One region of the Burkholderia sp. YIM B11467 genome, then DNA from elsewhere that is predicted to be linked to it. Evidence: predicted binding sites of a transcription regulator. Region 1 holds the regulator's gene; each other region holds the start of a gene.
What was found. Region 1 encodes sigma-54, which starts transcription at its own class of promoters, with help from an activator protein. Its sites were predicted from a motif close to TGGCANGNAANCTGCTTT; they were not measured.
Positions count from the first base shown of each region.

Region 1 (7,105 bases):
GAACAGCTCCTGCGAGCGGCGCCGCGCGACGACGTTGAGCCAGCGCGTCATGAAGCGCTGCCCGATGACCAGCAGCAGCGTGAGCGCGATCACGATCTTGACGGCCGCGAAGCCGAGCGTCAGCGCGAGATCCTTCGACGATTCGGCGCCGAACGCGGCGATCACGATCAGCAGCGGCACCACCGCGAGATCCTGGAACAGCAGCACGCCGAAGATGTTGCGGCCGTGCTCGGTCTCGATCTCGAGCCGCTCGGCGAGCATCTTCGACACGATTGCCGTCGACGACATCGCGAGCGCGCCGCCGAGCGCGATGCTGCCCTGCCACGTGATGTGCACCCAGCGCTCGAACAGCGCGCCGAGCGCGAGCGCGAGCACCAGCGTCGCGACCACCTGCAGCAGCCCGAGCCCGAACACGAGCCGCTGCATCGACCTCAGCTTCGCAAGGGAGAATTCGAGGCCGATCGAGAACATCAGGAACACGACGCCGAATTCCGCGAGGTGCTCGGCGCGTTCGAGATCCGCCGCGATCCCGAGCGCATGCGGGCCGACCAGGATGCCGACGGTCAGGTAGCCGAGCATCGGCGGGAGGTTCAGCGAACGGAACACGACGACGCCCACCACTGAAGCCAGCAGCAGCATGAGCGTCATTTCGAGCGGGGAAATCACGGGCAAAGCGTCCTCGTTCGTCGGGGCCACCGCAAAGCGGGCACGGTGGCGTAGCGTGGGATAGGCAACTTCGGACGAGTCCGAAGGCCCGGCGCGGCGAACAAACGCCTTTGCTATACTCCGCGCATGATAGCGAAAATCAATGACAACCGCGCGCTCGCGCTCGCCCGCGACGTGCTCGACATCGAGGCGGACGCCGTGCGCGCGCTGCGCGACCAGCTCGACGGCGACTTCGTCCAGGCCGTCGCGCTGCTGCTCGGCTGCAGCGGCCGCGTGGTGGTTTCCGGAATCGGCAAATCGGGGCATATCGCCCGCAAGATCGCAGCAACGCTGGCCAGCACCGGCACGCCGGCCTTCTTCGTCCATCCCGCCGAGGCCAGCCACGGCGACCTCGGGATGGTCACCTCCGACGACGTCTTCATCGGCATCTCGTACTCCGGCGAATCGGAAGAACTCGTCGCGATCCTGCCGCTCGTCAAGCGGATCGGCGCGAAGCTGATCGCGATCACGGGCCGCGCGGAATCGAGCCTCGGCACGCTCGCCGACGTGAACCTGAACGCCGCGGTGTCGAAGGAAGCGTGCCCGCTGAACCTCGCGCCGACCGCGAGCACGACCGCCGCGCTCGCGCTCGGCGACGCGCTCGCCGTCGCCGTGCTCGACGCGCGCGGCTTCGGTTCGGAAGACTTCGCGCGCTCGCACCCGGGCGGTGCGCTCGGCCGGCGCCTGCTCACCTACGTGCGCGACGTGATGCGCTCGGGCGACGACGTCCCGTCCATCGGGCTCGACGCGACGCTGTCGGATGCACTGTTCCAGATCACCGCGAAGCGCCTGGGCATGACGGCCGTGGTCGACGCCGACGGCAAGGTCGTCGGCATCTTCACCGACGGCGACCTGCGCCGCGTGCTCGCGCGCGACGGCGACTTCCGCACGCTGCCGATCGCCGACGTGATGACGCACAACCCGCGCACGATCGCGCCGGACCACCTGGCGGTCGAGGCCGTGGAACTGATGGAGCGCCACCGGATCAACCAGATGCTGGTCGTCGATGCCGACGGCGCGCTGATCGGCGCGCTGAACATGCACGACCTGTTTTCGAAGAAGGTGATCTGATGAGCGCAGCGTTGACTGCGGCCGAGCGCGCGAGCCGCGTGAAGCTGATGATTTTCGACGTCGACGGCGTATTGACCGACGGCGGCCTGCTGTTTACCGCCGCCGGCGATGCGATGAAGTCGTTCAACTCGCTCGACGGCCACGGCGTGAAGCTGCTCGGCGAAGCCGGCATCGCGACCGCGATCATCACGGGCCGCCGCTCGGAAATCGTCGCGGCGCGCGCCAGGGAAATGAAGATCGCGCACCTGTTCCAGGGCGTCGAGAACAAGCTCACCGTGTTCGCCGACCTGATCGCGTCGCTCGGCCTCACCGCCGACGCATGCGGCTACATGGGCGACGACTGGCCCGACCTGCCCGTGATGCTGCGCTGCGGCTTCGCGACCGCGCCCGCCAACGCGCACCCCGAGGTGATCGCCCGCGCGCACTGGGTGGCCGAGGCCCGTGGCGGCCAGGGCGCCGTGCGCGAAGTCTGCGACGCGATCCTGCGCGCGCAGCGCCGCTACGACGCGCTGCTCGCAGCCGCCTGCGGAGCCTGACGGATGACTACGCATTTCCGCTGGACCCAGCTGCTGCCGCTCGCCGCGGTCGCCGCGCTCGCGGGCATCACCTGGTGGCTGCTGCAGGCCACGCTGCCGCCGCCCGGCGAGGGCGTCGCGCAACCGAAGCGCCACACGCCCGATTATTTCGCGGACAACTTCTCGGTCACCGAGCTCGACCAGTCCGGCACGACCCAGTACCGGCTGACGGCCGCGAACCTGATCCATTACGAAGACACCGAAGACAGCGACCTGGTCGATCCGGCCATGCGCGCATTCCAGCCCGGCAAGCCGGTCGTGACGACCACCGCGAAGCGCGGCACCGTCAACGGCGACGTGTCGATCGTCGACTTGTACGACAACGCGCGCATCCTGCGCGCGGCCGGCGGCGGCGATCCGCAGATGCAGGCCGATTCCCAGCATTTCCGGATCTTCGTCAATGACGATGTGATCCAGACCGAAAAGCCGGTTAAACTTCAGCGCGGCCTGTCGCTCGTCAACGCGACCGACGGCATGAAGTACAACAACGTCACCCGGGTCATCGAGCTTTACGGCAACGTGCGCGGCACGATTGCCGCGGCGGACACGTCCGGCGGCTCGAAAGGTCAACCCAAGTGACGCATCCCTCACGTGACTGCATGAACGAACCGTTCCCTCGACAGAATTCCGGCGGCGCTGCGCGCGCCGTCCGCGCCGCGCTTGCCGCGACGCTCGTGGCGCTCCCGCTGATCGGGCTGGCGCCGCTCGCCCATGCCGAGAAGGCCGACCAGAGCAAGCCGATCAACGTCGAGGCCGACAACCTGACCTACGACGACCTGAAGCAGGTCACGGTCGCGACCGGCAACGTCGTGATCACGAAGGGCACGATCATCATCAAGGGTGATCGCGTCGAAGTGCGCCAGGACCCGGAAGGCTATCAGTACGCCACGTCGTTCGGCAGCAGCAAGAAGCACGCGACGTTCCGCCAGAAGCGCGAAGGCCTCGACGAATATATCGACGGCGACGCCGAGCGCATCGACTACGACGGCAAGCAGGACCTGACCACGCTGACGACCGCCGCGACCGTGCGCCGCCTGCAGGGCACGTCGACCATCGCCGACACCGTGCACGGCAGCGTGGTCACGTACGACGGCCAGCGCGATTTCTACACCGCCAAGGGCGGCAAGGACGTCGCCGCGCCGGGCAACCCGAACGGCCGCGTGCGCGCGATGCTGTCGCCGAAGAACGGCGGCCCCGCTCCGCTGAACGGCGCGCCGGCGAAGCTGTCGCCGTCGACCACCATCCAGGGAGCGCCGGGCCAATGAACGCGCTACCGAACCGCCAGCCGGCCGGCACCACGAGCTCGCTCGTCGTCCGCAACCTGAAGAAGCGCTACGGCTCGCGCACGGTCGTCAAGGACGTGTCGCTCGACGTGAAGAGCGGCGAGGTCGTCGGCCTGCTCGGCCCGAACGGTGCCGGCAAGACCACGTCGTTCTACATGATCGTCGGCCTCGTGCCGCTCGACGCGGGCGAGATCTCGCTTAACGGCAGCTCGATCAGCCTGCTGCCGATCCACAAGCGCGCGTCGCTCGGCCTGTCGTACCTGCCGCAGGAAGCGTCCGTGTTCCGCAAGCTGACCGTCGAGGAAAACATCCGCGCGGTGCTCGAGCTGCAGTACGGCGAGGACGGCAAGCGGCTGTCGAAGGACGCGATCGCGGCACGCACCGAAGCGCTGCTCGACGAACTGCAGATCGGCCACCTGCGCGAGAACCCCGCGCTGTCGCTGTCGGGCGGCGAACGACGCCGTGTCGAAATCGCGCGCGCGCTCGCGACCAATCCGAGCTTCATCCTGCTCGACGAACCGTTCGCCGGCGTCGACCCGATCGCGGTGCTCGAGATCCAGAAGATCGTCAAGTTCCTGAAGCAGCGCAACATCGGCGTGCTGATTACCGATCACAACGTCCGCGAAACGCTCGGCATCTGCGACCACGCGTACATCATCAGCGACGGCTCGGTGCTCGCCGCCGGCGCGCCGAGCGATATCATCGAAAACGAAAGCGTACGCCGCGTGTACCTCGGCGAACACTTCCGCATGTAACTCCCTCCTCGTGGCTGGCTGCACCCCGCCCGGCATCGCCGCGCGGGGCCGTGCCCCGCTTCGCGGCCATGCCCGCGGCCGGGCGGCGCGCCGCGCGTAATCGCGGATGGCTCAACGCGCCTGGGTCGTGGCACACTGCCGGTATGACTCCCTCCTTGCCATGAAAGCCAGCCTTCAACTCCGCCTGTCGCAACATCTGGCGCTGACGCCCCAGCTACAGCAGTCGATCCGGCTCCTGCAGTTGTCGACGCTCGAATTGCAACAGGAAGTCGCGATGGCCGTCGCGCAGAACCCGCTCCTCGAAAGCGACGACGAATGGATCGCGAGCCCGTTGCGCGTTGCATCGGACGGATCGCTGATCGCGCAGACGCCCCCCGCACAGAACACCGAGCCCAGCGCGGCGAACAGCAGCAGCCAGTCGAGCGATCGCGCGGAGCGCGACGAACCGGCCGGCGCGGACGAATACGACGGTTACGGGGCCGGCGACGGCAACGACGGCCCACAATGGAATCTCGACGAATACGGCCGCTCGAGCGGCGCATCCGACGACGACGACCTCCCGCCGCTGCAGGTGCAGGAAGCCGCGACGTCGCTGCGCGACCACCTGTCCGCGCAGTTGCGCGTCACGCAGGCCAGCCCGCGCGATCGCGCGCTCGTGATGTTCCTGATCGAATCGCTCGACGACGACGGCTACCTGACCGCGACGCTCGACGAAGTGCACGCCGACCTGCCGTCCGAGCTGGAGATCGACTGCGACGAACTGAACGCCGCGCTCGCGCTGCTGCACAGTTTCGACCCGGCCGGGGTCGGCGCCCGCTCGGCTTCCGAATGCCTGAAGCTGCAGTTGCTGCGCCTCGATCCGTCCCCGACGCGCACGCTCGCGCTCGAGATCGTGTCGCAGCATCTGGAACTGCTCGCCGCACGCGACTTCACACGGTTGCGCAAGCACCTGAAGGCGAGCGACGACGCGCTGCGCGACGCGCATGCGCTGATCCGCTCGCTGGAGCCGTTCCCCGGCGCCGCGTACGGCAAGGCCGAGGCCGACTACGTCGTACCCGACATCATGGTGAAGAAGGTCGGCCAGGGATGGCTCGCGGAACTCAATCCGGAAGTCGTGCCGCGCCTGCGGATCAACAACCTCTACGCGAACATCCTGCGCAACAGCCGCGGCGATCCGTCGGCCGGTTCGCTGAAGCAGCAGCTCCAGGAAGCACGCTGGCTGATCAAAAATATCCAGCAGCGTTTCGACACGATCCTGCGTGTCGCGCAGGCTATTGTCGAGCGTCAGAAGAATTTCTTTGCGCACGGTGAAATTGCCATGCGCCCCTTGGTTTTGCGGGAAATAGCTGATACGCTGGGCCTACACGAGTCGACTGTCAGCCGTGTGACAACCGGGAAGTACATGCTGACCCCGTTCGGGACGCTTGAATTTAAGTACTTCTTCGGATCTCACGTTTCGACCGACACCGGTGGCGCCGCCTCGTCGACCGCCATCCGAGCCCTCATCAAGCAACTGATAGGAGCTGAAGACCCAAAATCGCCACTTTCGGACAGCCGCATTGCCGAGCTGCTGGCAGAACAGGGTTTCGTGGTCGCACGCCGCACGGTTGCGAAATATCGCGAAGCCCTCAAGATCCCGGCAGTGAATCTGCGCAAGTCTCTTTAGGCCTGCTGCCTGCCCGGCGGCAGGCGTGTTCCGGCCACCGCGCACACGGGGAACAAGCCGGGCGACCTGTCCGCGATACGCCGCTTCGTGCGGCAAGGGCAAGTCGACCGGAGCGCCGCCTCGATGCGGCCGGGTGGTCACTCGCTTGGAGAAGCACTATGAACCTGAAGATCAGTGGACATCATCTCGAAGTCACGCCTGCAATTCGCGAGTACGTCATCACCAAGCTGGACCGGGTGCTACGGCATAGCGATCAGGTGATCGATGGCACTGTGATCCTCTCGGTCGACAATCACAAGGAAAAGGACAAGCAGCAGCGCGCGGAAATCAACCTGCACCTGAAGGGCAAGGACATCTTCGTCGAAAGCGCGAACGGTAACCTGTACGCAGCGATCGATCTGCTGATCGACAAGCTGGATCGCCAGGTCGTCAAGCACATGGAGCGCCTGCAAACGCACGCGCACGACCCGATCAAGCTTCAGCCGTCGATCGACCAGATCGAACTGCCGCCGCAGTAACCGACACCGCAACACGCACGCCGCCCGGTTCGCCGGGCGTTTTTTTTGCGACTCCGCGCCCGTGGTGCGACCGGTCTGTCCATGCTGCGCCACGCACGCGGCTGTGCTCTATAATGTTCCGGTTATCGCCGGGGGGCGTTGAGTGCGGTAGCTGCGTTGCAGGTTGCCGATGCCAAATGCCTTGATATCGCCTGAACATGGAAAATCAGTCTGCCGCCGCAAGGAGACCCCAGGCCGCCCAATCGCCTGCCAACATGAATCGCCTAGCCAAAATCCTGCCCATAGAGAACGTCGTCATCGACCTCTCAGTCACCAGCAAGAAACGCGTCTTCGAACAAGCCGGGCTGATGTTCGAGAATCAGAACGGGGTCGCCCGCAGCACCGTCACGGACAACCTGTTCGCGCGCGAGCGCCTCGGTTCGACCGGGCTCGGCGAAGGCGTCGCGATTCCGCACGGGCGCATCAAGGGTCTCAAGCACCCGCTCGCCGCGTTCGTTCGGCTCGCCGACGCGATCCCGTTCGAAGCGCCCGA
Region 1 is NZ_JBQVSQ010000007.1:15,511-22,615, forward strand. Features, by position in the region: gene ACTRWB_RS23325 (monovalent cation:proton antiporter family protein) at 1-666, opposite strand, end outside; gene kdsD (arabinose 5-phosphate isomerase KdsD) at 793-1,776, shown strand; gene ACTRWB_RS23335 (KdsC family phosphatase) at 1,776-2,312, shown strand; gene lptC (LPS export ABC transporter periplasmic protein LptC) at 2,316-2,930, shown strand; gene lptA (lipopolysaccharide transport periplasmic protein LptA) at 2,951-3,616, shown strand; gene lptB (LPS export ABC transporter ATP-binding protein) at 3,613-4,389, shown strand; gene ACTRWB_RS23355 (RNA polymerase factor sigma-54) at 4,550-6,055, shown strand; gene hpf (ribosome hibernation-promoting factor, HPF/YfiA family) at 6,214-6,573, shown strand; gene ACTRWB_RS23365 (PTS sugar transporter subunit IIA) at 6,771-7,105, shown strand, end outside.

Region 2 (7,105 bases), on a different contig from region 1:
AACAGGAAGCGGCCCCACAGCAGGTACGCGTCGTCGGTTTCGCGCTGATGGCGGTCCATCCACATGAAATAGAACGGCGCGGCGACGATCACGTACGGCGCGAGCGCGCGCAGCAGCGACCAGAACGGCAGGTAGAAATCGCCGTGATATTCGGGCAGCAGCCAGTACAGCATCCCGATGCCCGCGTAGATCGACGTGAGCGCGCCGAGCCGTGTCGCGACGCGCGCGAGGCTAAGCGGCCGCACGGCCTGGCGCGACAGCCCCGCGCTCGGGCGCAGGTAGACGCGCGAGATGAGGATTTCGTGCAGCGCGATCGTGCCGATGATTGCGAGGCTCGCGATGATCGCGCGCGTCGCGGCGTCGAGGGCCGGCTGGTCGCGCGTGAACCACAGCGCGAGGAGCCCGGCCGTGATGCCGAGCAGGCCGGCACGGAACGGTGTGGCGGAACGGGGCGGGCGGTCCTGGACCGCGGCGATGCCGTCGAGCGTGGAATTCATGATCGGATCCTCGTCGGGATGAGGGCCGGCGCCCCCGCTTGGCGGGTGACGCCGGCCGTCGGCCGGGCTTTGTATTGATGCGTGCCCGGCCATTGGCCTGTGGTTCTGGTAGGTAAGACGTTACTTCTTGGTGCCGCCGCCCAGCAGACCGCCGAGGAGGTTCGTCACCGGCGACAGCAGGTTGGCTGCACCACCCGCGGCACCGCCGTTCGAGCTGCCGGTCAGACCGGCCGCCACGGTGCCGCTGCCGGCCGGTGTCGTCGCGGTGCCGGCCGCGCCGCTCGGGGTGACCGTCGCGCCGGCACCGGCGCCGCCGGCCGGCGTCGTCAGCGCGCCCGTCAGCGTGCCGACCGGGCCGCTCGTCAGCAGGCCGCCGAGGGTGCCCGTCACGTTGCCTCCCGGCGTCGTGACCGTGCCGGTGAGGCTTGCGCCGAGCGGCGTCAGCGAGTTGACGAGGTTGGTGACCGGCGCCAGCAGGCCGCCGACGCCCGACCCACCGGTGCCGCTCGTGCCGCCGGTTCCGCTGGTGCCGCCCGAGCCGAGGCCGCCGAGTGCGCCCGTCACGGTACCGAGCAGGCCGGTGACCGGTGCCAGCGGGCCGCCGCCGGTGCCGCTCGTGCCGCCGGTCCCGCTGGTGCCGCTCGAACCGAGGCCGCCGAGTGCGCCGGTCAGCGAGCCGAGCAGGCCCGTGACCGGTCCGAGTGGGCCGCCGCTCGTGCCGCTGGTGCCGCCCGAACCGCTCGAGCTGCCGCCGCCGAGCCCGCCCGTCAGCGTGCCGAGCAGGCCCGTGATCGGGGCGAGCGGGTTGCTGCCGCCGGTGCCGCTGTTGGAGCTGCCTGCGTTGTTGTCGTGGACGAGGCCGCCGGTGGACGTCACCGTATTGCCGAGCTGGGCCACGACGCCGCCGAGACCCGCGCCGAGCGGGTTGTCGGTCGCGCCGCCGACCTTCGTGCCGGCGGTTGCGAGGCCGTTGCCGAGCGTGCTCAGCAGGCCGTTGAGCGGCGTGCCGAGCAGCGTCACGCCGCCGAGCGTCTGCGTGGCGCCCGGTGTCGTGACGCCGCCGGTCAGCGTGTTCGTGATCGGGTTGATCACCTTGCCGACCTGCGTCTCGAGCTGCTGGACCGGCGAGCTGTTCAGCGCCGTGTTGAGGCCGGACGCGGTCGAGTTGACGGCGCCGCCGACGGTGTTGACGAGATCGCCGACGAGCGTCGTCACGGGCGACAGCGGCGACAGCGGGCCCGAGCCGAGGCTCTTCACCGCGTTGCCGAGGTTGTTGACCGTGCCGCCGGCGCCGGTCAGCAGGCCGGTGGTCGACGTCAGCGTCGGTCCGAGCGGGTTCGCCGACACGCCGATCGAGCCGAGACCGGCCGCGACGCCGTTGCCGAGCGACTGCACGCCGTTGCCGAGGCTCGTGACCGCGTTGCCGATGCTGGTGGCCGTCGTCGGGTTCGTGCCGGGGATCTGCACGCCGCCGATCTGCGCGCCGCCGTTCGCGACCGTCGTGCCGAGTGCCGTCACGAGGTTGCCGGATTTCTGGAGGACATTGCCGAGCGGGGTGACGCCGGTGCCGGAGGTGCCCGAGGTGCCGGAAGTACCCGACGTACCGGAGGTACCCGAGGTGCCAGACGTACCCGAGGTGCCGGAAGTGCCCGACGTGCCAGAGGTACCCGACGTACCGGAAGTGCCCGAGGTGCCGGAAGTGCCCGAGGTGCCGGAAGTACCCGAGGTGCCGGAAGTACCCGAGGTGCCGGAAGTGCCCGAGGTGCCGGAAGTACCCGAGGTGCCGGAAGTGCCCGACGTACCGGAGGTACCCGAGGTGCCGGAAGTGCCCGACGTGCCAGAGGTACCCGACGTACCGGAAGTGCCCGAGGTGCCGGAAGTACCCGAGGTGCCGGAAGTGCCCGACGTACCGGAGGTACCCGAGGTGCCGGAAGTGCCCGACGTACCGGAGGTACCCGAGGTGCCAGACGTACCCGAGGTGCCGGAAGTACCCGACGTACCGGAAGTACCCGACGTACCGGAAGTGCCCGAGGTGCCGGAAGTACCCGACGTACCGGAAGTGCCCGAGGTACCGGAAGTACCCGAGGTGCCGGAAGTGCCCGACGTACCGGAAGTGCCCGACGTGCCGGAAGTGCCCGAGGTGCCGGAAGTGCCCGACGTACCGGAGGTGCCCGAGGTGCCGGAAGTACCCGAGGTGCCAGACGTACCCGAGGTGCCAGACGTACCCGAGGTGCCGGAAGTACCCGAACTACCGCCCCCCGACGTCCCCGACGAACCGCCGCCCGACGTGCCGGAAGTCCCCGAACTGCCGCCCGTCCCCGACGTGGTCGGCTTGATCGTCGGCGGGGTCGTCGGTCCGTCGACCGAACCGCAACCATATAGCGCGAGCAGCGACGTGACGGCCATCGTTACCGTCGTCTTCTTGAAAATGTTGTGCATGTTGGCCTCGACATTGGAAGTGTGTCCAAGCCTGCACTGCAAATTCCGCGCCACGACAGGTTCCGCGAAACGGTGTCGCGCTTTGTTGCGAAAATCGGGAATATCAACGCGATTTAAACGCATGAATGACGGTTTCGCGCGGCCGGCGCGTAAGGTGCGTCAGTGCGTACATGGCGATGTTCCCGTGAGCCGCCGTAACGCGCGGCGCAATGTTACGTAGCGTTCGACATCGCGTCACGCGGTCGGCCGCGAACCGAGGGCCGCGTCTTTGACGAAACGCGGCGGCCCCGTGAACATGACGCGACATCTCCCGGCCGCCGGCGCCGCCGAAACGGTCACGACCTCACACAGGACACCGACATGAGCGAACAGGACAGGGAATACGGCAAGGCGCGGCGGATCGACGTGATGGGCGAGGCGTTCGTCGAGCGCGCGATGCGCGATCTCGACGGTTTTTCGCGGCCGCTGCAGAACTGGCTGAACGAACACGCGTGGGGCAGCACGTGGCAGCGGGGCGGGATCGACCTGAAGACACGCAGCCTGTGCACGTGCGCGATGCTGGCTGCGCTCGGCCGCAGCACGGAACTGAAAGGTCATATTCGCGGTGCGCTCAACAACGGCGCGAGCCTCGTCGAGATCCGCGAGGTGCTGCTGCACAGCGCGCTGTACGCGGGTGCGCCGGCCGCGGTCGAGGCATTCCGCAGCGCGCGCGAGGTGATCGCCGATCTCGGGCTGTCGGTGCCCGACGACGAAGCCTGATTCCGCCGCGGCGCCGGCTGTCCGGCACGGGATCAGGCCTCGTTTCGTTCCGGCCTGGTGCTGGGTGCTCAGTGCTCGACACGCGCCGTTTGCGCGGCGGCATCAGCGGGCGCGGCGGCGACTTCGAGCAGCCAGTCGGCCGTCGCATCGGCAATCGTGATCGGCAGCATGTGACCGCCTTCGACGACCTTCAGCCGCACGCGTGCCGATTTCTTTGCCAGCGCGTCGCCGTGCTCGCGCCAGTTCAGGATCGGATCGGCGCGGCCGTACAGCACGTCGACCGGCAGCGCGAGGTCCGCGTAGCGGCGCTCCATCGCGGGCAGGTCGACGGGCGCCGACAGCAGGTCGGTTGCCGTCGCGTAGAACACGTGCGGCCGCATGCCGAGCAGCCCGCCGCCCTTGACGGGGAAGTCGCGCGGCACGTCTTCCGGCGCGAACACCTGGCGCACGGCCTTGCGGCCGGTCAGGATCGTCAGCGGGATCGCGAAGGTCCACGACACGAAACGGCGCACGAGCGGCGACGGCAGCATCAGCGGCCGGAACGGCGCCGGCGGCTCGGGCTGCTGGTGCGACAGCGGCGCGATCAGCGCGAGCCGGCTCACGCGGTCCGTGTGGTTGAGGCCGACCGCGAGCGCGATCGCGCCGCCGAGCGAATGGCCGACGAGCACGGGCTTGTCGAGCCGCAGCGCGTCGATGAACGCGGCGACCGTGCGGGCCTGCGCGAACACGTTCGCCTGCGAGCCCGCACCGCGGATCGAGCGGCCGGCGCCGGGCCGGTCGATGAGGATCACGCGATGCTGCTGCGCGAGCCGCGTGAGCGGCAGATACGCGAAGTTGCGCAGTTGCCCCGCGAGCCCGTGCACGAACACGATCGGCGGGCCGTTGCCGTATTCGACGTAGTGGATGCGGTCGCCGCCGATGTCGACGAAGCGGCCTTCGGGCGGGAACGCGCGCGTCACGCGACGGGCCACATAACCGGAAAACAGCGCGAGCGCGGCGAGCACCGCGACGACGCCGAGCAGCACGTTCTGGATCAGATGGAGCGTATGGGTCATGTCGGTCTCAACGGGTTTCGAGTGCGGGTTCGGCAACCGGCGCGGTGGCGGCCGGGCCGGCTTTCGCGCGGCGTTCGAAATGCATCGCCGAATCGGCGAGCGCGCTGAACTTCAGCGATGCGAGATCGAGCACGTAGTTCTGATGGAATTTCCACGGCTTGCGGTGGCCCTGCTTCGGCAGGATGCCGGCCGCGCGCTGGATGTAGCCCGAGCTCAGGTTGACGGCCGGCACGTCGCCGAGATCGCCGGCCCCGAGCCGCGGCACGCACGTGTCGTAACCGTTCGCACGCATGTGGTTGAGCAACCGGCACACGTAGCGCGCGATCAGCTCGGCCTTCAGTGTCCACGACGCGTTCGTGTAGCCGAACGACGACGCGAGGTTCGGCACGTCGCTGTACATCATCCCCTTGTACGACACGGTGTCCGGCAGGTCGACCGCGCGGCCGTCGACCGTGACGCGCGCGCCGCCGAGCATCTTCACCTTCAGCCCGGTCGCGGTGACGATCACGTCCGCGTCGAGCTGCTGGCCGCTCTTCAGCTTGAGGCCGGTCGGCGTGAAGCGCTCGATCTCGTCGGTGACGATCGACGCGCGGCCCGCGCGGATCGACTTGAACAGGTCGCCGTTCGGCACGAGGCACACGCGCTGGTCCCACGGCATGTAGCGCGGCGTCAGGTGCTTCTCGACGTCGAAGCCGGGGCCGAGCTGCTTGCCGGCCGCGCGGATGATGAACTTCTTCGTTTGATCGGGTTTGCGGCGCGACACGTTGTACAGGTACATCGTCAGCAGCACGTTCTTCACGCGCACGAGCCGGTGCGCGAGCCGCGACGGCAGCACGCGGCGCAACGCGTTCGCGATCTTGTCGCGCGCGGGCAGCGACACGATGTAGGTCGGCGAGCGCTGCAGCATCGTCACGTGCTGCGCGTCGGCCGCCATCGACGGCACGAGCGTGACGGCCGTCGCGCCGCTGCCGATCACGACGACGCGCCGGTTCGCGTACGACAGATCCTTCGGCCAGTGCTGCGGATGCACGAGGTTGCCCTCGAACGTGTCCATGCCGGGCCAGTCGGGCCGGTAGCCGGCGTCGTAGTCGTAGTAGCCGCTGCACATGAACAGGAAACGGCAGGTATAGACGAGTGTGTCGGCCGCGCCGTCGCGCGTGCGCTCGATGCGTACCGTCCAGCGCGCGCGGTTCGAGTCCCAGTCGGCCGCGACGACTTTCTGGCCGTAGCGGATCGTCTTGTCGATGCCGTAGGTGCGTGCGGTGTCGCGGATGTAGTCGAGGATCGTCTGGCCGTCCGAGATCGCCTTGTCGCTATGCCACGGGCGGAAGCTGTAGCCGAGCGTGAACATGTCGGAATCCGAACGGACGCCCGGATAGCGGAACAGGTCCCAGGTGCCGCCGCTCGCCTCGCGCGCCTCGACGACCGCGACGCTCGCATGCGGGCAGCGCTGCTTCAGGTGGTACGCGGCGCCGATGCCGGACAGGCCGGCGCCGACGATCAGCACGTCGAGGTCGCGGTTGTCGCCGTCGTCGCGGCGGGCGCCGGGGGCGGGCGGCGCGTCGCGCCGGTCGGTCGTCGTCGAGGTCATGCGGGGTCCTTGGTCGGCGTGGTCGGGAGTGCGGCCGGGGCGTGGGTGCGTTCGAGGTTGCGTGCGCGGGCGCGGCGCACGTAGCGCAGCATCAGCCGCTGGTAACCGGCGCCGAGCACGCGTGCGATCCGGTCGAGACGGCGCGCGTCGGCGCCGACGAGCACGCGGCGCGCATTACGCTCGACGCCCGCGAGAATCTGCCGCGCGGCATCGTCGGCCGTCGTCGCGTTGATCAGGCGGTTCGCCTGCCGGCGATGGGTCGCTTCGTCCTGGCCCGTGAGCGCGTGGATGCTGGTATCGACGCGGCTCGCGTCGACGATGTTCGTCGCGACGCCGCCCGGATGCACGCAGGTCGCGCTCACCGGCGCGCCGTCGAGTTCGAGCTCCATCCGCAGCGCCTCGGTGAAGCCGCGCACCGCGAACTTGGTTGCGTTGTACGCGCTTTGCGTCGGCATCGCGACGAGCCCGAACAGGCTCGACGTGTTGACGACGTGCCCGTCGCCCGACGCGCGCAGATGCGGCAGGAACGCCTGCGTGCCGTGCACGACGCCCCAGAAGTTGATGCCGACGATCCATTCGAGATCGGCGATGCGCGCGGTCTCGGCGCTGGCGGCCAGCGACACGCCCGCGTTGTTGAAGACCAGGTTGACCTTGCCGTGTTCGGCGCGGACGAAGTCGGCCCACGCGAATACCGCATCGCGGTCGGCGACGTCGAGCCGCCGCGTGCTCACGCGCACGCCGTGCTGCGCACAGGCGGCCGCCGT
Region 2 is NZ_JBQVSQ010000001.1:377,286-384,390, reverse strand. Features, by position in the region: gene ACTRWB_RS01745 (isoprenylcysteine carboxylmethyltransferase family protein) at 1-497, opposite strand, end outside; gene ACTRWB_RS01740 (collagen-like triple helix repeat-containing protein) at 618-2,936, opposite strand; gene ACTRWB_RS01735 (carboxymuconolactone decarboxylase family protein) at 3,297-3,695, shown strand; gene ACTRWB_RS01730 (alpha/beta fold hydrolase) at 3,764-4,750, opposite strand; gene ACTRWB_RS01725 (flavin-containing monooxygenase) at 4,758-6,341, opposite strand; gene ACTRWB_RS01720 (SDR family NAD(P)-dependent oxidoreductase) at 6,338-7,105, opposite strand, start outside.
Region 2: a site for sigma-54 is predicted at 2,972-2,989, ahead of ACTRWB_RS01740 (collagen-like triple helix repeat-containing protein). Genes of this name have one in related genera too.

Region 3 (7,105 bases), on a different contig from region 1:
ACGAGCGGCTGGCTCGACGTGCCGCCGACCTGCTTGCCGGCCGAGCTGATCGCGCCGCCGACCTGGCCGAGCAGGCCAGAGACGGGTTGACCGAGGCCCGTCGTCGTGCCGACCTGTTGCGTGACCTGGCCGGCGGTGATCACGAGCGGCGTGATCGCCGAGCTGAGCGGCTGCGTAACCTGCTGCACGGCACCCGACGACAGTGTCGAACCGATTGTCGTGCCGGCGGCCGTCAGGCCGTTGGCGACCGTGTCGAGCACGGTGCCGACCGGAGTCGTGACCGGCGCGAGCGGCGCGAGCGGGCCCGTGCCGAGTGCCTTGACCGTCGAACTCAGGCCGGAAACCGTGTTGCTTGTCGCGCCGACGACATTGCCGAGACCGGCGACCGTCGTGCCGACCGGATCCTTCGTCGAGCCGATCTGTCCCAGCCCGTTGCTTACGGCATCGGCGGCTGCACCGACGATCGTGCCGGTGCTGGAGAGCGTGCTGCCGACGCCCTTCGTCACGCCGTCGCCGAGGCCCGGCAGGCTGATGTTGCCAACCGTGCTGCCGAGATCGGTGGCCGTCTGGCCGACCGTGCTGACGACACCCTTCGTGCCGGTGGACGTGCCGCTGGTGCCACTTGTGCTGGGCGTGCCGCTCGTGCTGCTCTGGCCGTTGTTGCTGCTGGTCGGCGGCGAGCTGACGCCGCCGCCGCCGCAGGCGGCCAGCAGGCAGGCTGCGGCGAAGGCGGTGAGGGGTACGCGCCACTGGCGCAGGGCTGCCGTCGTGAGGGAACGTTGCTGGGACATGAAGGACTCCTCGCTGTCTTTTCGATGAATGGATATTGGTTTACTTGCCGTGCGTGCCGCCGAGCAGGCCGCCGATCAGCGACGTGACGGGTGCGAGCGGATTCGACGACGAGCCCGAGTTCGTGACTGCACCCGTACCGCCGGTCAATGCCGGTGCGCCGACCGCGCTGGTGACCGTGGACACCACGTTCGTCACCGGAGCGAGCGGGCTGCTGCCGCCCGAGCCGCCCGTCGCGCCGCCGAGTGCGCCCGTGACTGCGCCGAGGAGACCCGTGACCGGCGCGAGCGGGCCGCCGCTCGTACCGCCCGTTGCACCGCCGAGTGCGCCGGTGACCGTCGAGACGAGGCCGGTGACCGGGGCGAGCGGACCGCCGCTGCCGCCTGCTGCGCCACCCAGTGCGCCGGTGACCGTCGAGACGAGACCGGTGACCGGGGCGAGCGGACCGCCGCTGCCGCCTGCTGCGCCACCCAGTGCGCCGGTGACCGTCGAGACGAGACCGGTGACCGGGGCGAGCGGACCGCCGCTGCCGCCTGCTGCGCCACCCAGTGCGCCGGTGACAGTGGAGACGAGGCCGGTGACCGGAGCGAGCGGGCCGCCGCTGCCGCCTGCTGCGCCACCCAGTGCGCCGGTGACGGTAGAGACGAGGCCGGTGACCGGAGCGAGCGGGCCGCCGCTGCCACCCGTTGCGCCGCCGAGTGCGCCGGTGACGGTGGAGACGAGACCGGTGACCGGAGCGAGCGGGCCGCTGCCGCCACCCGTTGCACCACCCAGTGCGCCGGTGACGGTCGAGACGAGGCCCGTGAGCGGTGCGAGCGGGTTGGTCACGCCACCGGTGCCGCCCGTAAGCAGGCCGCCGACGGCCTTCACGGTGTTGCCGGTCGACGAGACGGTGTTGCCGAGGCCCGTCGTGACCGGGTTGCCGCCCGTCGACGCGAGCAGCGCACCGGCCTGGTTCAGGCCATTGCCGATCGTGCCGAGCAGCGTGTTGACGGGCGCGCCGAGGCCGGTCGCCGTGCCGATCGTCTGGGTGGTCTGGCCGACCATCGTCGTGATCGGCGTGATGGCCGAGCTGACCGTCTGCGTGACTTGCTGGATCGGGCCGGTCGACAGCACGTTGGTGAGCGTGTTGCCGCCGTTCGATACGGCGCCGCCGAGCGTCGACACGAGGCCGCCGACGGCGCCCGTGACCGGTGCGAGCGGCGACAGCGGGCCGCTGCCGAGGCTCGTGACCAGGTTGCCCGTCTGCGTGACTGCGCCGCCGAGCTGATTGACCACGCCGCCCGTGCTGGCGACCGTGGTGCCGATCGGATCCTTCGTCGCGCCGAGTTGGCCGAGACCGTTGCCGAGGCCGTTGCCGAGTGCGGTAACGGCGCCGCCTACGCTTTGCACGATGCCGCCCGCGGCTTGCGTGGTGGCCGGGTTGACGCCCGGCAGTGACTGGCCGGAGATGACGGTGCCGAGACCCGAGACGGTCCCGCCGACACCCGTGACGATATTGCTGCCGCTTGCGAGGACAGTTCCCACTGCGTTCGACGACACACCCGAGGTGCCGGAGGTGCCGCTTGTTCCCGAGGTGCCGCTGGTGCCGGACGTGCCGCTCGTTCCCGAGGTGCCGGTGCCGCTGGTGCCGGAGGTTCCGCTCGTGCCCGACGTACCACTGGTGCCGGAGGTGCCGCTCGTGCCCGAGCCGCCGCCGCCCGACGTGGAGATCGCATCGCCGGTGCCCGAGCTGGAGCCGCCGCCGAGGCCTTGGCTGATGGAACCGGAGCCGCCGCACGCGGAGAGGGAAAGCATGGCTGCAACGGTGGCCGCGATCAGAGTCGTCCGGAACACGCCATGGGGGATAACCTTGATGTCCATTTCATCCTCGCATTAAAAATGTCTTGTGAACTTCGTTGTGTTGAGTGGTGCGAGGACTACTCTGCAACTGTCGTGCCATTTCGATGGCCGACGGTTCGACGACAGGTTTTAAACGAGGCAATTCCTTGTCGGAAAAGGAAGTTATGGAAATTGAAAGATTGTTGAATCTGTTTAAGTGCAGACGAATGAGAACGGTTTCGGCCGTTTCGTAACGTAACGTCACAACATTGGCGTTACGCGTGCGACGTAACGTGGGGCCCCTACGGGCTTGGTGGACAGGGCAATTGTTTTACTGGTGGATTAGGTGTGCACATCTAACCTATCGTAAATCCTATGTGTAAGACGTACCGAAACGCCGTACAAATACGTTGTGCTCACGGTCATTTTTTTCGATCCATGTCGTTAAAAGAGGTTGGAAGTTAAATAGGATCGGATATAGAATCCGGAGCAGATGTAAGCAAATGTACGGTTCGGTACACAACGTTCGAGGAGGGTCACTATCGCGAATGTTAACTTGCATCAAATCGTGAGACATGCCCCTCGGGGCGACCTATAAAGAAAGCGCACCCGGTTGACGCTAACGCAGATGTGGCGAACGACGCGGGGCAAGGGCCAGATATGCGGGGATGTATACGTATAAAAGGCCAAAGAACGTAAATACAGGCACGAGGAATAAAATGAAAGCAATGATGATTCGCTTCCTTAAGGAAGAAGACGGGGTTACCGCAGTCGAGTACGGACTCATCGCCGGACTGGTCGCCGTCGCTCTTGTCACTGCCGTCGGCACATTGACGGGTGGCATCTCGGGGGCGTTTACCTACATCGCCAACCAGTTGCCGAAGGCGTAACGAGCGAGCTTTTGCTCATCTCCCTGTTGTTAGGGGCGCGGATTGCTTCGGCAATCCGCGTAGGTAAGTTTTGCCGCTCGGGGCGTAAATGATCCTGCTAACTGGCGTCGGGGTTTTCCTCGCGTGGGCGGTGCTCGTCGCGCTCGAGGACATCCGTCATAGGCGTATACCGAATTCACTGGTGATCGGTGGATTCGTGTCTGCATTTGTACTCTCCGGACATAATCCATTTGGCATATCCGTGAATCAGGCGCTGATTGGCGCATTGATCGGCATTGTCAGTCTTTTCCCATTTTTCGTACTGCGCATAATGGGTGCCGCGGATGTCAAGGTATTCGCGGTGCTTGGCGCGTGGTGCGGCCCCCATGCGTTGTTTTGGCTCTGGATCGTGGCGAGCCTGCTCGCGTTCGCCCATGCCGGCGCGCTGGTCTTCGCAACCCGTACGCCCGTATCCGCGTTGTGGCAGCGGCGCTCGCCGACACTGGAGATCGCCGGTTTCCGGGCATCGCCGTATGCCGCGTTTCTCGTGATTCCGGCGGTGCTGTGGTGCGGGTACCGGATTGCGACCGGGGGGATGCAATGACGATGATTCATTCTGTCCCCGGAATGCGGCGTCGCGAGCGGGGTTCGACGGCGGTCGAATTCGCACTGATGCTGCCGGTGTTCTTTCTGATCCTGTACGCGATCATCACGTACGGAATGATCTTCGCCGCGCAGCAAAACCTGACGCTTGCGGCGACGGAAGGCGCACGCGCCGCGTTGAACTATCAGCAGGTCGGAGCGGCTGCGTCGGTGCAGGCAGCGCAGCAAGCCGCGCTCGCGGCGCGGGCCCAGGCCGCCTGCACGGCCGCAACGAATCTGACCACGTGGCTGAAGGGGGCGACGTGCGCGCAGACACAACAAGGCAGCTGTTCGTACGATGCGACGATGTTATGCGTGCAGATCACGCTGACCTATCCGTACTCGCAGAACCCACTGATCCCGTCGTTCCCGCTGCTCGGTTCGCTGTTGCCGGTGCCGTCGACGCTCACCGGAACGGCGATGGTGCAGATCAGCCCGGTCAACATCATTTAGACGACAGCGATGGTGTCGTGCCGGGTCGAGGGCGCCCGGTCGTCAACGTTGCGCGGAGAATTCAATCGTGAGTAGCGGGGAAACATAACAACATCATGGCCAACAATCTGACGAAGATCATTGCGGGCTTGCTGATCGCGATCGCGGTCCTGCTCGGCGTCTATGCGTGGATGCTCGGACGCAAGCCCGCGGACGTCACGCCGGTTGCGTCGACGGTCGCGACGCAAAGCGTGCCTGTCGTCGTGGCAACACGGCCATTGCAAGCCGGCCAGCCGATTCCGGCCGATGCACTGAAGGTTCAGCAGTCGACCGCCGCGCCGCAGGGCGCGTTCGCCGATCCGCTGCAGCTGGTCGGCCGCATCCCGGCTGCCGACATTCCGGCGCAGGCGGCCATCGTCGCAAGCGCACTGTCGTCCGGCCTTGCCGAGCAGATCGAGCCGGGAGAGCGGGCCGTCGCGATCAAGGTCGACGAAACCAACGCGGTCGGTAACCGTGTGCGGCCCGGCAACTATGTCGACGTGTTCCTGAACCTGAAACGCGACGGGACTGGCGTGGCGATAGGCGGGACGTCGACGGCCGAGATCGTGAATACGCAGGCACGGCTGCTGATGTCGAAGATCCGCGTGCTGTCGTTTGGCGACGCAACGACCGAGCGCGACAGTTCGAACGGCTCCGTGGTCGGCATGCGGACCGCGGTGCTTGCCGTGCCGACCGCGCAGGTTGACGCACTGACGCTCGCCGAGCAGAGCGGCCGGCTCGTGCTCGCCCTTCGCAACCCGCGCGACGACGATGTCGCGGCGCAGACCGTCGCGGTTCGCGTGGGTGACGACAAGAGCCCGTCGGCGCTTGCTGCTTCTGGCGTGGTGCTCGGAGAGTTGTCGAAGAGTGCGACGACAGCGCCGGCCCCGCGTGCGGCGCCGCGGCTGGTCACGCGGCATACGAGCGGCGGCAGCATCGAAGTGATTCGGGGTGGGCGGACCGAAACGGTCGCCTACTGAGCGGCACGAAGACGACAACCAGAGAAGGGGGGCGGTTCGATGCCTCCAAAACAATGAAAAAGAAACTGATTGGATTAGCTATTGCATTGAGCGCGCTGGCCATGCCGCCGCTGTCGGACGCGGCCGACACGAGCGGGACGATCAGCCTGGCGGTCGGCGCGCAACGGCAGATCGCGACGGGGCATGCGCTGCAGCGGGTTGCGGTCGGCGATCCGTCGGTTGCCGACGTGCTCGTCGTGAAGGGCGGGCATGGCGGCGTGCTGCTCGTCGCGAAGAACGCCGGGGCGACGAACGTGATGATCTGGGAGCGCGGTCGCGACGAGCCGACCGTCTACAACGTGAATGTCACAAGCGGCGCGGCACGTGCACTGCTCGACGGCGCATCGCCGAGCGTGAATACGTACGGCGGTACGACGGTGATCGGCGGTGCGTCCGGGACGCTCGACGGGCATCAGCGGGCGGTTCATGCGGCGAAGTCGGTCAGCGGCAAGGACGGGACGACCATCGATGCGTCGACGATCTCCGGCAAGAACGTCGTGCAGGTCGACGTGCGCGTCGTCGAATTCAGCCGTACGGTGCTGAAGCAGGCGGGTCTCAACTTCTTCAAGCAGAGCAACGGCTTTTCGTTCGGCGCATTCGCGCCGACGGGGCTGACATCGATTACCGGGACGCCGGGTGGCTCGCTCACGTACAACACGAACGTGCCGATTTCGTCGGCGTTCAATCTCGTCGTCAATTCGATGTCGCGCGGGTTGTTCGCCGACCTGTCGATTCTCGAGGCGAACAATCTCGCCCGCGTGCTCGCGCAGCCCACGCTCGTCGCGTTGTCCGGCCAGAGCGCGAACTTCCTCGCGGGTGGTGAGATTCCGGTGCCGGTCCCGCAATCGCTCGGCACGATCTCGATCGAATGGAAGCCCTATGGTGTCGGGCTGACCGTCACGCCGACCGTGCTGAACCCGCGCCGGATCGCGCTGAAGGTCGCGCCCGAGTCGAGCCAGCTCGACTTTGTGCACTCGATCACGATCAACGGCGTCCAGGTGCCGGCGCTGACGACGCGGCGCGCGGATACGACCGTCGAGCTCGGCGATGGCGAAAGCTTCGTAATCGGCGGTTTGATCGACCGCGAGACCACGTCCAACGTCAACAAGGTGCCGTTCCTGGGGGATCTGCCCATCATCGGCGCGTTTTTCAAGAATCTGAGCTACCAGCAAGCCGACAAGGAACTCGTGATCATCGTTACGCCGCATCTCGTCGCGCCGATCGCGCAGGGTGCACCGCTGCCGGCGACCCCGGGCGAGCTGTCAGAGCAGCGCGACGGTCCCGTGTGGCGTTCGTATCTGGGCGGCATGGCATCGCCGGACGCAGGGCCGGGGTTCTCGAAATGAGCGCGCCGAATTGTTACGGGACAGCGCAGGCCGTCGCGCACGACGCGATGCCTTGCTTCATTGGGAGTATCCAAGATGAATGCGAGAACCTATTCTTTGGCTGAGCCCGCCGTCACCGACCACTTCGTCTGCGCATCCTCGCATGCGG
Region 3 is NZ_JBQVSQ010000005.1:485,201-492,305, reverse strand. Features, by position in the region: gene ACTRWB_RS20650 (collagen-like triple helix repeat-containing protein) at 1-791, opposite strand, end outside; gene ACTRWB_RS20645 (collagen-like triple helix repeat-containing protein) at 832-2,652, opposite strand; gene ACTRWB_RS20640 (Flp family type IVb pilin) at 3,330-3,500, shown strand; gene ACTRWB_RS20635 (A24 family peptidase) at 3,589-4,083, shown strand; gene ACTRWB_RS20630 (TadE/TadG family type IV pilus assembly protein) at 4,086-4,574, shown strand; gene cpaB (Flp pilus assembly protein CpaB) at 4,670-5,572, shown strand; gene ACTRWB_RS20620 (type II and III secretion system protein family protein) at 5,626-6,957, shown strand; gene ACTRWB_RS20615 (fimbrial protein) at 7,033-7,105, shown strand, end outside.
Region 3: a site for sigma-54 is predicted at 2,713-2,730, ahead of ACTRWB_RS20645 (collagen-like triple helix repeat-containing protein). Genes of this name have one in related genera too.

Region 4 (7,105 bases), on a different contig from region 1:
TGTCGGGCGGCCAGCAGCAGCGTGTCGCACTCGCGCGCGCGCTCGCGCCGTCGCCGGAGCTGCTGCTGCTCGACGAGCCGTTCTCGAATCTCGACGTCGACACGCGCGAGCGGCTCGCGTTCGAGCTGCGCGACATCCTGAAACGCACGGGCCACACCGCGATCCTCGTCACGCACAACCAGGCCGAAGCGTTCGCGATCGCCGACCGGGTCGGCGTGATGAAGGACGGCCAGCTCGCCCAATGGGATACGCCGTACGCGCTGCATCACCATCCGGCCAGCCCGTTCGTCGCGGATTTCGTGCGCCGCGACGCGCTGGCCGACGAACGCGCGCGCGCACTGGCGCGCGGCCGCTGAACCCGCGCTGCCGTCCTCGCCACGCGGCGCGGGCAGCGCCCGTGCCGCGTCAAGCCGGCTCGGAGAGATCGCGTACGGGCAGCGCGGTCGAATACTTGATCTGCTCCATCGCGAACGACGAACTGACGTCGAACAGCGGCACCGCGCGAATCAGCTGCTTGTAGACGCGGTCGTAATCGTCGATGCCGGCCACCACGACGCGCAGCAGGTAATCGGTCTCGCCGCTCATCCGGTAGACCTCGACCACTTCCGGCATGTCGCGCACCGCCTGCGTGAAACGCTGCGCCCACTCCTCGGTGTGCTGGTTCGTGCGGATCGCGACGAACACGGTCGTGCCGACCCCGAGCTTGCGCGGATCGCACAGCGCCACCTGCGCGCGAATCGCGCCGGTTTCCTTGAGCCGCTGCACCCGCTTCCAGCACGGCGTCTGGGACAGGTTCACGCGCTGTGCCAGTTCCGCGATCGGCAGCGTGGCATCCGACTGCAACAACTCCAGCAGCTTGCGATCGATGGCGTCCATTTCTCCAGTCCCTCGTAGATAGAAATTTATTCTATGCATCCTGCACAACGGGGAACAATATGGAAACCACCCCACCGCGTCGACCGGTATAAATACCAATCCGGGACGCGCGCGGCGCGAACGAATCCGCCCCGTGCACGATCCCGCCGGCCATCGCCGCTTTCCAAACGAAACAGGCGACGCCACCCGTCAAGGTAGCGTCGCCTGAAGTTCGCGCGCGTGGCGGCTGGCGCGCCGCGTCCGGGCCGGCGCTTACGCGCCGCCGGCCGTCATGCCGCTCAATAGGCGACCGTCGCGATCTCGCGCACGAAGCTGTCCTGCTCGAGCGCGTCGACGAACGCGGCCGCGTAGTCTTCCGCCGAGATCTTGCTGTTGCCTTGCGCGTCCACGATCAGCTTGCCGGCGCCCGTGCGGAACGTGCCCGTCCGCTCGCCCGGTGCGATCAGCGCGGCCGGCGCGAAGAACGTCCAGTCGAGATCGCCGACGGTCTTCAGATAGTCGAGCGCCTCGCGGTGCGCGAGCGCGACCGGCTTGTACGCGTCCGGGAAGCCTTCGCTGTCGACGAGCTGCTTGCCGGGCGCGACTTCGAGCGAACCGGCGCCACCCACGACGACGAGCCGCTTCAGGCCCGCCTGGCGCGTGCCGGCGACCAGCGCCTTCGCGACGGCGACGACCTTCGCCGCATCTTCCTGCTTCGGACCGTACGCGCTCGCGACCACGTCATGACCCGGCAGCGCGGCCGCGATGCTGGCCGCGTCGAACAGGTCGGCCACCTTCGCGGTGATGCCGTCGCCGGCCGCGCCGGGATTGCGCGACAGCGCGGTGACACGATGGCCGCGCCGGGCCGCTTCCGCCGCGATACGCGAGCCGATCATGCCGGTGGCGCCAAACAGCGCGATGTTCAAGGTACGTTGCGTCATCTCGATTCTCCAGAAAGAAAAATGTGTAACATAATCGATTACATATAAGGCCGAAAAAAACGGAGCGAACCAACCGTTGCGCCGATTGCGGCACCGCCCGCCGCCCAACTTCCTACCCTGCCTGCCGCCGGTCACCCGCCGACGCGTGCTGTGCGTTACGTGCGCTGCTCCAGATCCAGCATGTCGGCCGTGACGTCAACCAGCGTGCGCGTGGAGAGCGATGCCTCCATCGCGCGCTGCGCGTCGCCGATGTAGTCGGTCAGCACACCCTGGATGTGCCGCCCGACCAGACACGCGGGGTTCGGCGCCTCGCGGTGCAGCGCGAACAGTTGCGCATCGTCGACCGCGCGATACACGTCGAGCAGCGTGATCTCGCCGGGCTCGCGCGCCAGCAGCGCGCCACCGCCCGCGCCAAGCTGCGACGTGGTCAACCCCGCAGCCGCCAGCATCGACAGCAGCCGGCGGATCAGGGCCGGATTCGTGTTCACGCTGCCCGCGATGATGTCGGACGACAACGGCACGCCCTCCTGCATCGACAGCAAGGCAAGCACGTGAACGGCAAACGCGAAGCGGCTGCTGGTATTCATTCCTCACCCACTCGGCGACGCCGGCCCGTACCGCAGCCGATGATATGTGTAACCATCATAATTACATTTAGGGAATTGTGCAAGCGGGCGTCATTCCCCGCTCGCGGGCTTGGCACCCGCGGCGTTCTGCTGGCTCCACTGCTGAAGCTTCTTGCCGGCTTCCGCGATCTTCGCACCCGCCTCGGAAGCCGCATGCGCGACGACCGCGGAAGCCGCTGCGTCGATCTGCGCCTGCGCGGCGGATGCGAGTCCGCTCGCGGACAGCGGCGGCACGGCCGATGCCGCGGACGCGATGCCGGCCTTCGCGGCGTTGAGCTGCTGGTTGACGGTGCTCGCCACCTGGTCGATCGCCTTGGCCGCATTGTTCGCGGCATCGGCGGCCGCGCTCGCGGCCGTATCGGGTTGCGTGGCCGGCGCGCCGGATTTCTCGCAGCCGGCGAGCAACAGCAGCGCACCGACGGCGACGGCCGCCAGTGCGGACCCGGGCACGCGATGCGCCCGCGAAGTCTTCATGTTCATCAGCAATCTCCGGCCGCGCGTCGCACGGCCTCGTGGTTGTATCGACGTCGATGATACCGCCTGTGGAACACGCCAAATAACGATCCGTGATGAGAAACGCCTTTCAATTTCGGATTCGTCTGATTCAATCGCAGGCGCTACACCACTAAAGTGGGCACGCTTCAATCCGCTTCGTACGTGTCCCCTTTTTCTCATGGCTTTCCTCATCGACTGGTTCATCGCGCTGGCCGCACTGCTCGCCGCCACCCTGTTCCTGTGCCTGCGTCCGCCGTCGGCGCGCCGCCTGGCCGAAGCCGGGCGCCCGCGCCGCGTCGCGTCCGCGCGCCTGTTCACGCAGGCCGTGATCGGCTTCTGGACGGCCGCGCTGATCGTCGCGCAAGGCATCCTCGGCCCCGACGGCGACGGCCAGTCGCTTGCGGGCTTCGCGGCGCTCGCGTTCGCCGCGCTCGGGCTGGCAACCGTCGCCGCGTACTGGTCCGCGTGCGCGCTACGGCTGCGCCGGCCGCGCGTGCTGTTCGTGCGTCACTGACGCGCCAGATCGGTGCGCTGCGACGCACCGTTGCGCACCACATCGCACCGCCGGCCCCGCCGCACGCACCAGTTCCGCACGCGTCGCACCACGCGCGTGCATCCGACGTGGCCACCAGCCCCTGCCGGCCGCGCCCCCGGACCGTGCACGATTCACCGGAATGCCGCATCGCGCGGGGCCAGAGCACCAACTCCACGCAGCTGTTCACCAAGTTGGCTCGATACTTGCATTCCTTGCCCGTTTTTTGCGCAAGGAAGCCACGGCATGGATGGTCTGAAATCCGGCGTCGACACACTGTTCCTGTTGATCGGCGCCGTCATGGTGCTCGCGATGCACGCGGGCTTCGCATTTCTCGAACTCGGCACGGTCCGCAAGAAGAACCAGGTCAACGCGCTCGTGAAGATCCTGGTCGACTTCTCGGTGTCGACGCTCGCGTATTTCTTCATCGGCTACACGATCGCCTACGGCGTCGAATTCTTCGACGACATCGGCACGCTGTCGCAGCACAACGGCTATGCGCTCGTGCGCTTCTTCTTCCTGCTGACCTTCGCGGCGGCGATCCCGGCGATCGTGTCCGGCGGCATCGCCGAGCGTGCGAAGTTCAACCCGCAGCTGGTCGCGACGCTGATCATCGTCGGCTTCATCTATCCGTTCTTCGAGGGAATCGCGTGGAACGAGCGCTTCGGCGTGCAGGCGTGGCTCACGCATGCGTTCGGTGCGCCGTTCCACGATTTCGCGGGCTCGGTCGTCGTGCATGCGTTCGGCGGCTGGGTCGCGCTGCCGGCCGTGCTGCTGCTCGGCGCACGTCACGGCCGTTATGCGAAGGACGGCCGCATCGCCGCGCACCCGCCGTCGAACATCCCGTTCCTCGCGCTCGGCGCATGGGTGCTCGCGGTCGGCTGGTTCGGCTTCAACGTGATGAGCGCGCAAACGCTCGACAAGATCAGCGGCCTGGTCGCCGTGAACTCGCTGATGGCGATGGTCGGCGGCACGCTCGCCGCGTGGATGGCGGGCCGCAACGATCCGGGCTTCACGTACAACGGGCCGCTCGCGGGCCTCGTCGCGGTATGCGCGGGTTCCGACGTGATGCACCCGATCGGTGCGCTCGTCACCGGCGCCGCGGCCGGCGCGCTGTTCGTCGCGATGTTCACCTGCGTGCAGAACAAGTGGCGCATCGACGACGTGCTCGGCGTGTGGCCGCTGCACGGGATGTGCGGCGCGCTCGGCGGCCTCGCGGCCGGCGTGTTCGGCCTGCCCGCGCTCGGCGGCCTCGGCGGCGTGTCGTTCATGTCGCAACTCGTCGGCACGCTCGGCGGCATTGCGATCGCGACCGCGGGCGGCACACTCGTCTACGGCGCGCTGAAAGCGACCGTCGGGCTGCGCCTCGACCGCGAAGCCGAATTCGACGGCGCCGACCTGTCGATCCATCGCATCTCGGCGACGCCCGAACGCGATTGAGCCCCTGACGAACATTCGACGCAATATTACGTTTTCAATTCAAAAAACTTTCATCGAGCGTCCTTACACTTCGGTCCAGTTTTCAATTTGCCTTCGCGAAGCTTGCTTGTCGCCTGCTTCCGTTTCGCGAAGGCCATTCTTCCAACAACTGAAACTGGACTCCACATGCCCGCGTTGCCCAATGCTGCCCGTCGTCAGGCCCTGAAGATTCTCGCCGGCGCGCCGATGCTGCCTCTTTCCGGCCTCGCGCTGCCGGCCCTGCTGACGGGTTGCGGCGGCGACGACAATCCGGCGTCGACGCCGGCCCCGGTCGCCGCCGCGTATACGTCGGCGACGTTCTCGGCGATGGCAGCACCCACGCTCGACAACGCGGCCGCGATGGCCACGACGACGGTCGGCTCGACGCTGTCGGTGTCGTTCTCGGACGGCTCGGCGCGCAACTTCAAGCTCGCGTACCGGCCGTTCTTCGTGACGGGCGACATGGTGCCGGACGGCAAGGGCGGCACGACGCTCGCGGGCGGCTACTACGACATCAACAACCAGCCGATCATCGACCGTTCGGTGGCCGGCAAGGAGCGCCAGTTCTATTCCGACTGCCCGGACGGCAGCTCGCTGCTCACGCTGAAGAACGCGAACGTGCCCGGCGTGAAGGGCAACACGGTGTTCGCGGTCGTGCAGTTCGAATACACGACGCGTGACCAGGCCAGCGCATCGCAGTACGGCCAGCTGCCGTCGCCGATCGCGGTGCTCACGCTCGACCAGGATCCGGCCAACGGCGCGCTGAAGGTCGTCAAGTACCACAACGTCGACACGTCGAAGGCGCACGGCCTGTGGATCACCTGCGGCGCGAGCCTGTCGCCGTGGGGCACGCACCTGTCGAGCGAGGAATACGAGCCGGACGCGACCAAGGTCGCGACCGACGCGCAGTTCAAGGCGTTCAGCAAGAACACGTTCGGCGACGAGACGAAGGCGAACCCCTACCACTACGGCCACCTGCCCGAGATCACCGTGAACGCGGACGGCACGGGCACCGTGAAGAAGCACTACTGCCTCGGCCGCATCTCGCACGAGCTGATCCAGGTGATGCCGGACCAGCGCACCGTGATGATGGGTGACGACGCAACCAACGGCGGCCTGTTCATGTTCGTCGCCGACAAGGCGGCCGACCTGTCGGCCGGCACGCTGTACGTCGCGAAGTGGACGCAGACGTCGTCGGCCGGCGCGGGCACCGCGACGCTCACGTGGATCAAGATCGGCCACGCGACCAGCAGCGAGATCGAAGCGCTCGCGAATACGCTGAAGGCGTCGGACATCATGGACCTGACGACCACCGATCCGAACGATGCGAGCTACGCGAAGATCCACTTCGGCGGCAAGTTCAACTGGATGCGCGTGAAGCCGGGGATGGAAAAGGCGGCCGCATTCCTCGAGACGCACCGCTACGCGGCGCTGCTCGGCGGCAGCATGGCCTTCACGAAGCTCGAAGGCACGACCGTGAACGCGAAGGACAAGATCGTCTATACGGCGATGTCGCGGATCGAGACGTCGATGGTCAAGGGCAACGCGGTGTCGCGCGACGTCGCGGTCGACAAGAAGATCGCCGCGGGCGCCGTCTACGCGCTGAACCTGAAGGGCAGCCAGCGCGACACGACGGGCAGCGCGATCGACAGCGAATGGGTGCCGGTCGACATGGGCGCGCCGGCCGCGCTCGTCGGCGAGGATCTCGCCGCGGCCGACGGGCTCGGCAACCTCGCGAACCCGGACAGGATCGCGAACCCCGACAACCTGAAGTTCTCCGAAAAGCTGCGCACGCTCTTCATCGGCGAGGACTCGGGCATGCACGTGAACAACTTCCTGTGGGCCTACAACGTCGACACGAAGTCGCTCGTGCGCGTGCTGTCGTGCCCGGCCGGCGCCGAATCGACGGGCCTGCACGCGGTCGACGAGATCAACGGCTGGACGTACATCATGAGCAACTTCCAGCACGCGGGCGACTGGGAGTCGCCGCTGCACGACAAGGTCAAGCCGACGCTCGATCCGCTCGTGCGCGCGAACTTCAAGGATCGCTTCGGCGCAAGTGTCGGCTACCTGACGGCCGAGCAGACCAGCATCAAGCTCGCGAAGGCCTGACCGACTCGCGCGAGGGGGGCTTGCTCCCCTGGCCGGGCGTCCCTAACCGGGCGTCCCTTTCTTCATCACCGTTCATTCGTCGGCGC
Region 4 is NZ_JBQVSQ010000020.1:16,273-23,377, reverse strand. Features, by position in the region: gene ACTRWB_RS36835 (ABC transporter ATP-binding protein) at 1-356, shown strand, start outside; gene ACTRWB_RS36830 (Lrp/AsnC family transcriptional regulator) at 406-876, opposite strand; gene ACTRWB_RS36825 (NAD(P)-dependent oxidoreductase) at 1,155-1,796, opposite strand; gene ACTRWB_RS36820 (Rrf2 family transcriptional regulator) at 1,952-2,383, opposite strand; gene ACTRWB_RS36815 (hypothetical protein) at 2,474-2,902, opposite strand; gene ACTRWB_RS36810 (hypothetical protein) at 3,096-3,431, shown strand; gene ACTRWB_RS36805 (ammonium transporter) at 3,696-4,889, shown strand; gene ACTRWB_RS36800 (PhoX family protein) at 5,055-7,019, shown strand.
Region 4: a site for sigma-54 is predicted at 3,645-3,662, ahead of ACTRWB_RS36805 (ammonium transporter). Genes of this name have one in related genera too.